DNA from 2 places in the Hathewaya limosa genome. Region 1 is predicted to be linked to the other one. Evidence: a T-box and tRNA genes for the amino acid it is inferred to sense, from the RefSeq annotation. Region 1 holds a T-box; the other holds one or more tRNA genes.
What was found. A T-box is a leader RNA that pairs with one kind of tRNA and senses whether it is charged. The one in region 1 lies ahead of tyrS (tyrosine--tRNA ligase), so its partner is inferred to be a tRNA-Tyr.
Positions count from the first base shown of each region.

Region 1 (8,931 bases):
TTCGCTAACTAATTCTAGAAGTTCAACGATATTATCTTCTTCATTAATGGAAACCACATTATGTTCCATAATTTGATTTAGTTTTGTTTCCTTAGGTATATTTCTTCTAATGCTTTTTAGAGTAACTAAACCTTTTAAAATATATTCTTTATCAACAATTAATAAGCTATCTACCTTATTAGATTTCATTATTTCTATAGCTTGAAGAATATTTCTAGATGGACTAACACATATAGGAGAATTAATCATAATATCTTTAGCTTTTATAAATTCTGGACTATTCCAAATTTTATTCGATCCAATAAAATCTGAAACAAAATCATTAGCAGGATTTTTTAATATATTTTCTGGCGTATCATATTGAGCAATAGAACCATTATTCATAATACAAATTTTATCAGCTAATTTTATAGCTTCATCCATATCATGGGTTACGAAAATTATAGTTTTTTTCAGTTTTTCTTGAGTTTCAAATAATTCTTCTTGTAAAGAATTACGGGTTATGGGGTCTAATGCACTAAAAGGCTCGTCCATTAATATGATATCTGCATCTGTTGCAAAGGCACGGGCAACCCCTACACGTTGTTGTTGACCACCACTTAATTCATTGGGATATTTATTTAAATATTCATGTGAATTTAAACCAACTAATGCTAAGAGATCTAAGGTTTTTTTGTGAATTTTATTTAAGGGTTCTTTTTTTAACTTAGGGAGTAGTTCAATGTTTTCTTTAATCGTAAGATGAGGAAAAAGACCGGTGTTTTGAATTACATAGCCAATATTACGACGTAATGAGATAGTATTTTCTTTAGAAATTGGTTTAGAGTCTATATAAATCTCTCCTGAAGATGGTTTGATAAGTTTGTTTATCATTTTTAGCGTAGTAGTTTTTCCACAACCACTGGGACCTATTAGTACAATAAGTTTACCCTTTTCAATATTTAAATTAATGTTGTTTAGTATAATTTTAGAATCAATTTTTTTTGTTATATTTTTGAATTCTATCAATAAAACACCTCCTGAAAAATTAACAACTTCTAAAACTTTCAGAAGTTGTTAAAAATATTATAACATAAATGATATATAAGTTCCAGTAAGGCTTGTTTTAGAAGAATTTAAAGAGAAGCTTATAAGTTTTATGTGGATTTCTAGAATAACAAAAGAATGATAAAATGTATAGAATATTCAGAAAATATGATATAATTTTTGTGATCAATGTTTAATATGTTAGCTTTTATAAATAAAAATTTAAGTATTTATAAAAAGAAAGAAGGGGGTAAAATGGGGGTTAAAGAAAAAAAATATGGTGTTAAAGATATTATAGGAATTCCATTTAAATATGCACCTAAAAGTTCTATAGTCATAGTTATTCAAAAATTAATAGATGGTATAGTTCCTACAGTAGAAGTTATAGTTACTGCTAAATTTTTAGACATTTCTATTTTAGTAGTTCGAGGTGAAAAGAGTATTAAAAATATATTTTTACCTATGTTTATTATAATAACACTTATTGCTTATAAGTGGATTTCACAACAACTTGTAAAGTTTGTTGAAGCAAAGTTACAATTAAAACTTAAAGAAACTTTTAGAGTTAAGATCATAGAAAAGGTAGCTAAGCTAAAGTATAAGTATATAGAGAATCAGGATATTTGGGATTTAATATCTAGGGTATCTAGGAATCCAGATGTTAGAATAAAAGAGGCTTATAGTGATTTGTTGGAAATGATATCTATGGTGATTATAATTTTAGGCTTGCTTTTAGTTTTAGTTATGCAGGTATGGTGGGCAACCTTAATTATTTTAGGAATTTCCATTCCATTGTTTTATCTTGCCATAAAGGGTGGAAAAGATATTTATGAAGCTAATAGAGAAGTATCAAAATATGAAAGAAGAACAGAGTATTTAAGAAAAGTTATTACAGGAAGAGAATTCGTGGAGGAAAGAACTCTTTTTCATTATACGGATAAAATAAATAAAAAATGGGATGAACAATATGAAATTAAAAGAAAGGTAGAAGTTAAAGCAGATTTAAAGTATTTTATAAAAATGAAAAGTAGTAGTATAATTACTGCAATTATATCTATGTTAACAGTTTTAGTGCTTATATACCCTGTGAATGATGGAAGATTAAGTGTAGGTATGTTTATTTCTATTGTAAATGGAGTATTTAGACTTATAACAATGATGTCTTGGAATATTACCTACTATATTAAACACCTATCTTCTAATATTGAATATTTAAAGGATTTTACTAAGTTTTCAAATTTGGAAGAAAGTGAAGGGGCATTAGATGAACCTTCTAAGAAATTATTAAAATTAAAAACTTTAGAATTTAAAAGTGTATCTTTTAAGTATCCAGGTACAGAGAACTATATATTAAAGGATATTTCCTTTCTTATAGAGGAGGGGAAACATTATTCAGTTGTAGGGGCAAATGGATCAGGAAAAACCACTATAACAAAACTTATAACAGGATTATATGATGAGTTTGAAGGAGAAATTTTAATAAATAATAAAAGCATTAGGGAATATAAACAAAGTGAATTAAAGGCATTGAGTTCAGTTGTATATCAAGACTTTGCGAAATATGCTATAAAATTTAAAGACAATATAGCTTTAGGAAATGTTTCTACATTAAATGAAAAAGTCAATGAAAAATATATAGAAACTTCAATAGATATTTTAGATTTAAATGATTTAGTAAAAAAATTTCCGAATGGATTAAACACAATACTAGGTAAAATTAAAGATAATGGAGTAGATATATCAGGTGGACAATGGCAAAGGCTTGCAATGGCTAGGTCTATTATAAGTCCAGCATCACTTAGAATTCTAGATGAACCAACAGCTGCTTTAGATCCAATAAGTGAAAGTCAAGTATATGAACAATTCAATGAAATAAGTAAAGGAAATACAACGATTTTTATAAGTCATCGTCTTGGATCGACTAAGCTTGCAAATGAAATTTTAGTTATAGGGGATGGCACCATTGTAGAAAGTGGTTCTCATGATAAACTTATGAAGAAAAATGGTTTATATGCAAAAATGTATGAGAGTCAAAGGAGCTGGTATTTATGATAGATTCTAAATCTCGAAAAGATATTTCTCTTTTTAAAGTATTAGATGAAATTTTTAGAATGATTATTAAATCAAGTCCAGTATATTTTATTATCGCCATTTTATTAGGAATACTTCATGGTGTTTCAACAGGATTTAATATATTTATGACCCAGAAATTTTTTGATACGGTTTCAAAAGAAATTGGTAAAAAAGGTGCTATAAATTCAATGATTTTAATGGGATGTTTATTAGGAATAACATTAATTATTGAAGAAGTATTGAATGGGACTCACAATTTTACAGTGAATAATTTTGCTAAAATACAATTAGGTTATATGGGCAAAAAAATAAATAAAAAAACTGGTAACTTAGATCCTATTTATTTTGAACAGTCTAGTTTTTTAGATGATATTAATAAGGCTAATGAAGGTATGGAAAATTGTATATCTGTATTAACAGTAATTATGGTATTATTTAGTTTCTATTTACCATATTTTATATTTATGTCAATATATTTGTATAAATTGAAACCTATTCTTGCTGCATCCTTAATATTAATTTTCATACCAGTTGCAATAACACAAATCATTAAAATTAAGGTGTTTGCAGAATTAGAAGACAATGCAGCGCCTTTAAGAAGAGAATATGAGTATTATGAAAAATGTTTAATAGATAAGGAATACTATAAAGAAACAAGAATTTTGGGTGCATTTAATTATTTTAAAGATTTATATTTATCGACTTTAAAATTACTTAATATTAAGATGTGGAATGCAGAAAAAAAATCAGGACTTTTAGAACTAGGAATGAAAATGATAACGTTACTGGGATATATGTCGGTACTATATTTATTATTTACTGCATTATTAAAAGGGGAAATATCAATAGGAGCATTTGGAGCAGTTTTTGCCTCCATAGGAATGATGTTTTCATTAATGGAAGAAATAATATGTATGCATATAGGAAACATAACTAAAAGTTGGGGTACTATAAAGAATTTTATTAGGTTTGTTAATATGACAGAAAGAAAAGGTCAAAATGAAGAATTTCAAGGTATCCCTGAAATATATTTAGAAAATGTAAGTTTTACTTATCCTGGTATGGAGCAAATGTCTGTTTCAAATGTATCTTTAAAAATAAATAAAGGAGAAACTATTGCTATAGTAGGAGAAAATGGAGCAGGAAAAACTTCTCTAATAAAGCTTATTACAGGATTATATACACCTACAGAAGGAAAAGTTCTAATAGGAGGATTAGATACTAGTAAAGTTATATCAAAAAATATATATAAAAATATATCGGCAGTTTTTCAAAAATATGCGAAATATAAGATGACTTTAGTAGAAAATATATCTATAAGCTCTAACAAAGAAAGGTTTTTTAAAGATAATAAGGATATAAAAGAAAAATTACAATTAGCCGTTGAAAAATCAGATTTAGAAATAAATGAAGAAAAATTTAATAAAGGTTTTGATACCATGCTTTCAAGAGAATTTGATGGAATAGACTTATCGGGAGGTCAATGGCAACGAATAGCAATTGCAAGGGGATTTTATAAAGATCATAATATGATAATTTTAGATGAGCCAACAGCAGCTATAGATCCCGTAGAAGAGACAAAAATTTATAATAAATTTGCAGAAATGTCTAAAGGAAAAACAGCTATAATTGTTACTCATAGGTTAGGGTCAGCTAAAATAGCGGATAGAATAGTTGTTATGGACAAGGGTAAAATAATAGAAATTGGTACTCATGAAGAACTTATAAATAGTAAGGGTAAATATTCAGAGATGTATGAATCTCAAAGTAAATGGTATATGGATAAAAAGGTTATAGTATAAAGTTTAAGGCTTATCAGTAAAGGAATATGATTAGTAAGAAATAAAGCATTAGATCTTTTTAAGAAAATTAGGTTTATAAAAATACAAGAATAAAGTTAGAGATTCGGTATTAAATGAAGATTAACTGATTTAGTTTAAGTAAACTATGATTTTTATGTATTAAAGTTCTAATTTTTTAAATAAACTGATATTGACAAAAAAAAATAAGTGTTTTATAATGTGAAAAAAGAAAAACTTAAAGCTTTGAAGAGAACAAGTAGAATTAGTTATAGATTTACAGAGAGTTCCCGGTTAGTGAGAGGGGCAAAGATAGATTAATTTGAATACATCTCTGAGCAGCACTCCGAAAGATAACAACCAGTAGGCTGATGTCGGTTCCTGCACCCGTTATAGTGCTAGAGTATAACTAGAAAGTAAGGTTTTAATAATTACTTTTAGCGTACTTGATAAGGTTGTTATTGTGAGATATCAATAAATTAAGGTGGTAACACGGGAATATTCACTCTCGTCCTTTTATTAGGACGAGGGTTTTTTTATTTTATACATAATTTTTTACATTATGAAGTATACCGGTAGACTTTATAATTCTAAATGAAAAATAAAATTTTATAGGAGGAATATAAAAATGAAAAATGTTGAAGAACAAATTAAGATTATTCAAAAAGGAGCAGATGAAATAATAGGACTTGAAGATCTTAAAGAAAAACTTGAGAAAGCTAATAAAGAAAATAAGTCCTTAACTGTTAAATTAGGTTTAGATCCAAGTGCTCCTGATATTCATTTAGGACATACCGTTGTTTTAAGGAAAATTAAACAACTTGAAGATCTAGGACACAAAGCAATTATTTTAATTGGGGATTTTACAGGAATGATAGGAGATCCAACAGGAAAATCTAAAACTAGAAAACCATTAACAAAAGAACAAGTTTTAGAAAATGCTAGAACTTATGAAAAACAGATTTTTAAAGTTTTAGATAAGGATAAAACTACTGTAAGATTTAATAGTGAATGGTTATCAGAATTAAAATTAGAGCAAGTAGTTAAGTTAGCATCAACTATGACTGTAGCTAGAATGCTTGAAAGAGAAGATTTTAAAAAGAGATATGAAAATCAACAAGCAATAGGCATTCATGAATTTTTCTACCCATTAATGCAAGGCTATGATTCTGTGGAACTTAAAGCAGATATAGAACTTGGTGGAACAGATCAAAGATTCAATGTTCTTATGGGTAGAATGCTCCAAAAAGAATACGGACAAGAAAGTCAGGCTACTATTTTTATGCCCCTGTTAGAAGGTACTGATGGTGTAAATAAAATGAGTAAGAGTTTAGGAAATTACATTGGAATTGATGAAGCAGCAGAAGTTATGTATGAAAAGGCTATGTCAATTCCAGATGAATTAATTATTAAATATTATGATCTTGTAACAGATGTTCATCCAGATGATGTAGCTAAAATAGAAGAAAGATTAAAAAATGGAGAAAATCCAAGAAATATTAAAATGGAATTAGCAAAAGAAATAGTAAGATTATATCATGGAGAAGAAAAATCTATAGAGGCTCAAGAAAGATTTGTAAAAGTATTTAGTAAAAATGAAATTCCAGATGATATAAATACTATAGAAGTAGATGGGGCTAATTTCGATCTTATATCCATATTAGCTGAAAATAAAATAGTTAAAAGTAAAAGTGAAGTAAGAAGATTAGCTACACAAGGTGGGGTAAAAATTAATGATGAAAAAGTAACCGATTTATCAGAAGTAAAACCACACAATGAGATGATAGTTAAAATAGGAAAGAAAAATTTTGTAAAAATAATTTGCAAATAATTAAATAAATATAAATAAACTTTCATATTAATTTATATCTAAATTTTAAATAGATTTTTCAGTATCTTTATAAAGATTTATAAATGTCTGTAAATCCTTTGTTTTGAATGGTTACAGACATTTATATTATTAAGCCTCTCATTTCTTCATTATTGGTTTCTAAGAAAGAGAAGCCTTTCACAGCTCCTAAAAAGTGTTTTAAACCAACGCTCACATCTTCTAAATAGAGTTCCAAAAGTTTTCCTTTCACTTTCCGGTATTCCAAAAATATCATCACAACCTCGACCACTCATAACAAAGTAACAACCAAGTACTAGTGGATTATCTTCTACCATATATATAAATCTCGCCAATCTACCAACGGGTTTGATGTTTCTTAAATGCAACCTTAGATGGATATATGATAAAAATGTTTGATGGCAAATCTAGGATACGTACAATAATATCTTCTGCTCTTGCCGTATCAAAAATAATACCGATGTAATCAATTTTAATGTTTAAATTGCAAGTAGGTCTTTGTGTTATTAATAATTTAAATATGAGTGAGCCTATATGATATAGTTATAGAACAATAAGTTTGAATTTAGGGTATGAAGTATAGCGAATTAAACATAACTTATATTTTGGAGGTTATTATGAAAATTTTGGAATCACTAAAAGGTACAACAGACAAAGAGATGAATCTTTCTGAATTAGTAAATGCATTTAAAGAAATGTGTAAAATTACAATTGATGGGGTTAATGAAGAGGATGATATGCTCTTATTTGAAGTAGAAACATTTTCGGGGCAATCAATGACTCATTTTTCATTAGTAAGACAGTTTCCTAATGAAGAGGAAGAATATACTCAATTACATTTAGATATTCAATATAAAACAAATGCACAAAACAAGTTATTTTCACAAACTATATGGAGCGAAGATGTTGAAGATGATTTTTTGAAATTTATAAAAAATTCTCATGCATATTTGTTTTTGAAAGACAAACAAATTTACAAAGTAAATGTTTTTATGGACGAAACTTAAACAGATAGAATGAGAATGGTTTATATAATAAGGAGGTCAAAATGAATTATAGTAAATTAATAAAATCATTGGAACTACTTAAAGAAACACTTAATTCATCAAATAGTAAAGTTTTGTTTAATGTAGATGTTCCAGCAACAAAAGAGGAAATTGAAGAAACAGAGCGTAAATTAGGGAAACAACTTCCGAGGAGTCTAAAGGAGTTTTTCTTTACTGTATCTAAAGATATAAATTTTTTTATAGACCTTGATGAAACTTTATTTAAAGAAATCGAAAAAAATAAGAACTTAGCTTACGCTGGATTGTTTGAATTAAACATAAGTTTATCTGGTATTATTGATGCACAGGATAATATAGAAAACTGGATTAATTCATGTTTCAAGGACCCAGAAGATGCTTATGATAAGGTTTGGCACAATAAATTAGGAATTATGTGTATTGGTAATGGGGATGTAATAGCTTTTGATTTATTAAGCGATAAAGATGAGCCAACGGTTGTTTACCTAAGTCATGATGATGCAGAAGAACATGGGTGGATATTGGGGCTTAGTTTTGAAAGTTATATCATAAATTATGTTGGAATTGCTTGTAGTGGCTTAGAATTTTTTGCAACAGCACCTTTCATAACTGATTCTAAAACAGGAATTAATATGATGTGTGATAATGCGATTGCATTGAGGAAATTATTAGGTTTACCAGAAGAATATCTACAATACTAAAACTAATGGATGTATATAAAAACGATTAAAGAAAATACTAGGAGGAATATTATGAGTACATCAGATTTTAATGAAAGCATAGAAAATTATTATGATTATATATCAGATCTAGATGATAATACGAAAAACATATTAAAAGAAACTATAGCAACTGCAAGTAAAGTTTTTTGCATTAGCAACCTAAATTATGGGAAAATCATTGCAAGTGAAATAAGGTGCTGGATAGATAGAATTTTGGAAACAGGGACTTTCCCAGAAGAATATAAAAGCCTTGATGAAGTATGTATTGCGTTAGGTGCCTTATATGGTCATTCATTGAATATTAGTTATGGATGGAGTTGGAAAATATTTGGGAAAACAGAGGAAGAATCTATGTGTGGAGTAGTTTCTCCTGAAAAAAATTTTTGCAATCCTTCTTTTAATTATATCTATAGTATTCTAATAGGAAGTAATTATGG
Region 1 covers NZ_JAUSWN010000020.1:22,034-30,964, reverse strand. The annotation lists gene QOZ93_RS11100 (ABC transporter ATP-binding protein) at 1-1,008, opposite strand, end outside; gene QOZ93_RS11095 (ABC transporter ATP-binding protein) at 1,282-3,078, shown strand; gene QOZ93_RS11090 (ABC transporter ATP-binding protein) at 3,075-4,901, shown strand; T-box leader at 5,136-5,417, shown strand; gene tyrS (tyrosine--tRNA ligase) at 5,527-6,729, shown strand; gene QOZ93_RS11080 (hypothetical protein) at 6,851-6,979, opposite strand; gene QOZ93_RS14080 (hypothetical protein) at 7,084-7,218, opposite strand; gene QOZ93_RS11075 (hypothetical protein) at 7,365-7,754, shown strand; gene QOZ93_RS11070 (SMI1/KNR4 family protein) at 7,796-8,473, shown strand; gene QOZ93_RS11065 (hypothetical protein) at 8,525-8,931, shown strand, end outside.

Region 2 (3,391 bases), on a different contig from region 1:
ATCAATAGATGTCATAACAGCACAAGTTTCTGCATCAAATCCATATTTAGCTCTTGTATATCCTATTTCACTTACAGTCTTTCTTACAACTTTAGGAATATCAACATAACAATTAGTAGTAATTTCCCCCATTACTGAAACAACACCAGTTGTACAAGTTGTCTCACACGCAACTCTACCTTGAGGATCTTTTTCTAAAATAGCATCTAAAATAGCATCTGAAATTTGATCACATATTTTATCTGGATGTCCTTCTGTAACTGACTCTGATGTAAATAACTTTCTCATATTATTCTCCCTCCAAAATGTTTATCTTTTCTAGAGCATGGCCTTTTTTCCTAATAAAAAAACCCCTTCAATAAGAAGAGGTTGTTAATATCTACCACCTCTTATCTTGCAGATATAAAATTCTGCAGGAATTGGCACCTTAGTGTTTATACACTGGTTGCCGGGTTTCACAGGGCCCTTTTCCCTCCACCTCTCTTGATAAGAGCATTTTATTTAATTTTTTATTTTTTTATATTTACATTATAACTTCATCATAGCATAATCTTATTACATGGTCAATAGAAACATTTAAATGATAAAAAATAAAAGGACATGAAAACATGTCCTTGGTGGATGAAGATGGATTCGAACCATCGAAGCGAAACGCAACAGATTTACAGTCTGCCCCCTTTGGCCACTCGGGAACTCATCCAAAAATGGAGCTGACAATAGGAATCGAACCTACAACCTGCTGATTACAAGTCAGCTGCTCTGCCAATTGAGCCATGTCAGCACAAAATATATTTTTTTAAAATGGTGGAGGAAGATGGATTCGAACCATCGAAGCGAAACGCAACAGATTTACAGTCTGCCCCCTTTGGCCACTCGGGAACTCCTCCAAAAATGGAGCTGGCAATAGGAATCGAACCTACAACCTGCTGATTACAAGTCAGCTGCTCTGCCAATTGAGCCATGCCAGCACAAAACATATTCTATTTTTAAAATGGTGGAGGAAGATGGATTCGAACCATCGAAGCGAGACGCAACAGATTTACAGTCTGCCCCCTTTGGCCACTCGGGAACTCCTCCAAATTGGAGCTGGCAATAGGAATTGAACCTACAACCTGCTGATTACAAGTCAGCTGCTCTGCCAATTGAGCCATGCCAGCATAAGTATTAAAATAATGGTGGATGAGGATGGATTCGAACCATCGAAGCGAAACGCAACAGATTTACAGTCTGCCCCCTTTGGCCACTCGGGAACTCATCCCTATTTAATACTACTTATTATGTTTTGTTGTCGTGTATTTCCGACAAGAAGTAGTATACATTTTTACGGTTCTTATTTCAAGTCGTTTTCTCCTTATTTAAGAAGATTACTTTCTTTATACTTATATTTTCTTTATAATACTCCTTTTTACTAAAAATTAATATGTTTTTTTACACCTTCTTCATATTTAATCTTTCATTCACATATTTTTATTAGTGTAATATTATATACTATCCTTTAAAACTCTGCTATATTTAGGAGGTGCCTTGTGGATAAAACTTGTATTAACTATTTAAATGAACGCTGTATAAATACACTAGTTGAATCTTTAAAAAAAACCATAGATGAAAAAACTATAATAGTATGTATAGGCACTGATAGATGCATAGGTGATTGTTTAGGTCCATTAGTAGGTTCTCTATTGATAGATCGAAAGTTTCCTCTAAAAGTATTTGGCTCCTTAAACAAACCTATTCACGCCTTAAATTTAGAAGAAAACTTAAACTATATAAATAATGAATATCCCAATCATAACATTATAGGAATAGATGCTTGTTTAAGTGATGATGAAGATATAGGTAACATAATAATTAGAGATTACCCCATATGTCCTGGAAAAGGCGTAGGAAAATATTTACCTCCTGTAGGTAACCTATCCATAGTAGCAGTTGTTGATTCCTATAATAATTCGGAACCTTTTTATTCTAGAAGTATTAGATTAAGTTTTATCATGAATATGGCTAAAAAAATTTGTATTTCTTTAGAAAAATCTTATACATTAAAAATTTAGATAAAAAAATACAAGCTATTTATAATATAGCTTGTATTTTTTTATTATTTACATAATAACTTAATAATATATTATTCTTTTCCCATATATTCTATGGAATCTAATGATTTCCCTGTTCCTAATGCAACACAAGATACACTATCTTCTGCTACATATACTGGTACCTTAGTATGATCTTGGATTAACTTATCAAGCCCATTTAATAATGCTCCACCACCGGTCATAACAATTCCTTTGTCAGCTATATCAGATGCTAACTCAGGTGGTGTCTTTTCAAGAACAGCATGTGCACACTCTGCTATAGCTTCTACAGCTTCTGCTAAAGCTTCCCTCATTTCACTAGAAGTTACTGTTATGTTTTTAGGAAGTCCTGTAATTAAATCTCTTCCTCTTATTTCCATACTTTCTTCTTCTACTTCATATGCACAACCAATATTTATCTTTAATTCCTCTGCAGTTCTTTCACCAATCATAAGCTTGTGTTTCTTTCTTATATACTTAATAATTGCTTCGTCAAATTCATCTCCAGCTACCTTTATAGATTGTCTTACAACCATACCACCTAAAGATATAACTGCTATATCTGTGGTACCTCCACCAATGTCTATAACCATATTTCCACTAGCTTTAGATATATCTAAGCCTGCACCTATAGCAGCTGCTACTGGTTCTTCTATTAATTGAACCATTTTTGCCCCCGCCATTTTTGCCGCTCCTTTAACTGCTCTTCTTTCAACCTCTGTAGCTTCACATGGAACACAAATAACAACTCTTGGAGTTGCTTTCTTTCTTCCACAAGCTTTTCTAATAAAATGTTTTAACATTTTTTCTGTCATATCATAATCAGAGATAACACCATCTTTTAATGGTCTTGTTGCTACTATATTCCCTGGTGTTCTACCAATCATTTGTCTTGCTTCTTCTCCAACAGCTAAAACCCTATCATTTGTCTTGTCGATTGCAACTACTGAAGGTTCCTTTAAGATTACACCTTTTCCTTTTATGTATACAAGAACTGTAGCTGTACCTAAATCTATACCCATATCAGTACCCATTCCGAAAAAAAACATAGCTTTCACTCCTGCTCATTGGTATATTAGTTCTAACATATTTTACTTCTATACTAATCAAAAAAAACCTTTTTTTTAGAATAAATTTTTAAAAAATTTTTTTTACTTTAATTTAAGCATTGTAAAATATCACATTAACTATTCTAACATAATAATTGTGCATATGAAATAGGTATTTTTAAACTTCCATAGTTTTATATTTTAATTGGGTAGCTTTTCCACCTCTTATATGTCTTTCCGCCTTATTTAATTCTAAAACATTTTTAGCTTGGC
Region 2 covers NZ_JAUSWN010000001.1:122,919-126,309, reverse strand. The annotation lists gene metK (methionine adenosyltransferase) at 1-288, opposite strand, end outside; SAM riboswitch class I at 387-493, opposite strand; tRNA gene QOZ93_RS00595 (tRNA-Tyr) at 616-700, opposite strand; tRNA gene QOZ93_RS00590 (tRNA-Thr) at 706-781, opposite strand; tRNA gene QOZ93_RS00585 (tRNA-Tyr) at 803-887, opposite strand; tRNA gene QOZ93_RS00580 (tRNA-Thr) at 893-968, opposite strand; tRNA gene QOZ93_RS00575 (tRNA-Tyr) at 993-1,077, opposite strand; tRNA gene QOZ93_RS00570 (tRNA-Thr) at 1,082-1,157, opposite strand; tRNA gene QOZ93_RS00565 (tRNA-Tyr) at 1,174-1,258, opposite strand; gene yyaC (spore protease YyaC) at 1,527-2,048, shown strand; gene mreB (rod shape-determining protein) at 2,120-3,118, opposite strand; gene spoIIID (sporulation transcriptional regulator SpoIIID) at 3,297-3,391, opposite strand, start outside.
Region 2: it has a tRNA-Tyr gene. The T-box ahead of tyrS (tyrosine--tRNA ligase) is inferred to sense a tRNA for this amino acid. The anticodon was not compared.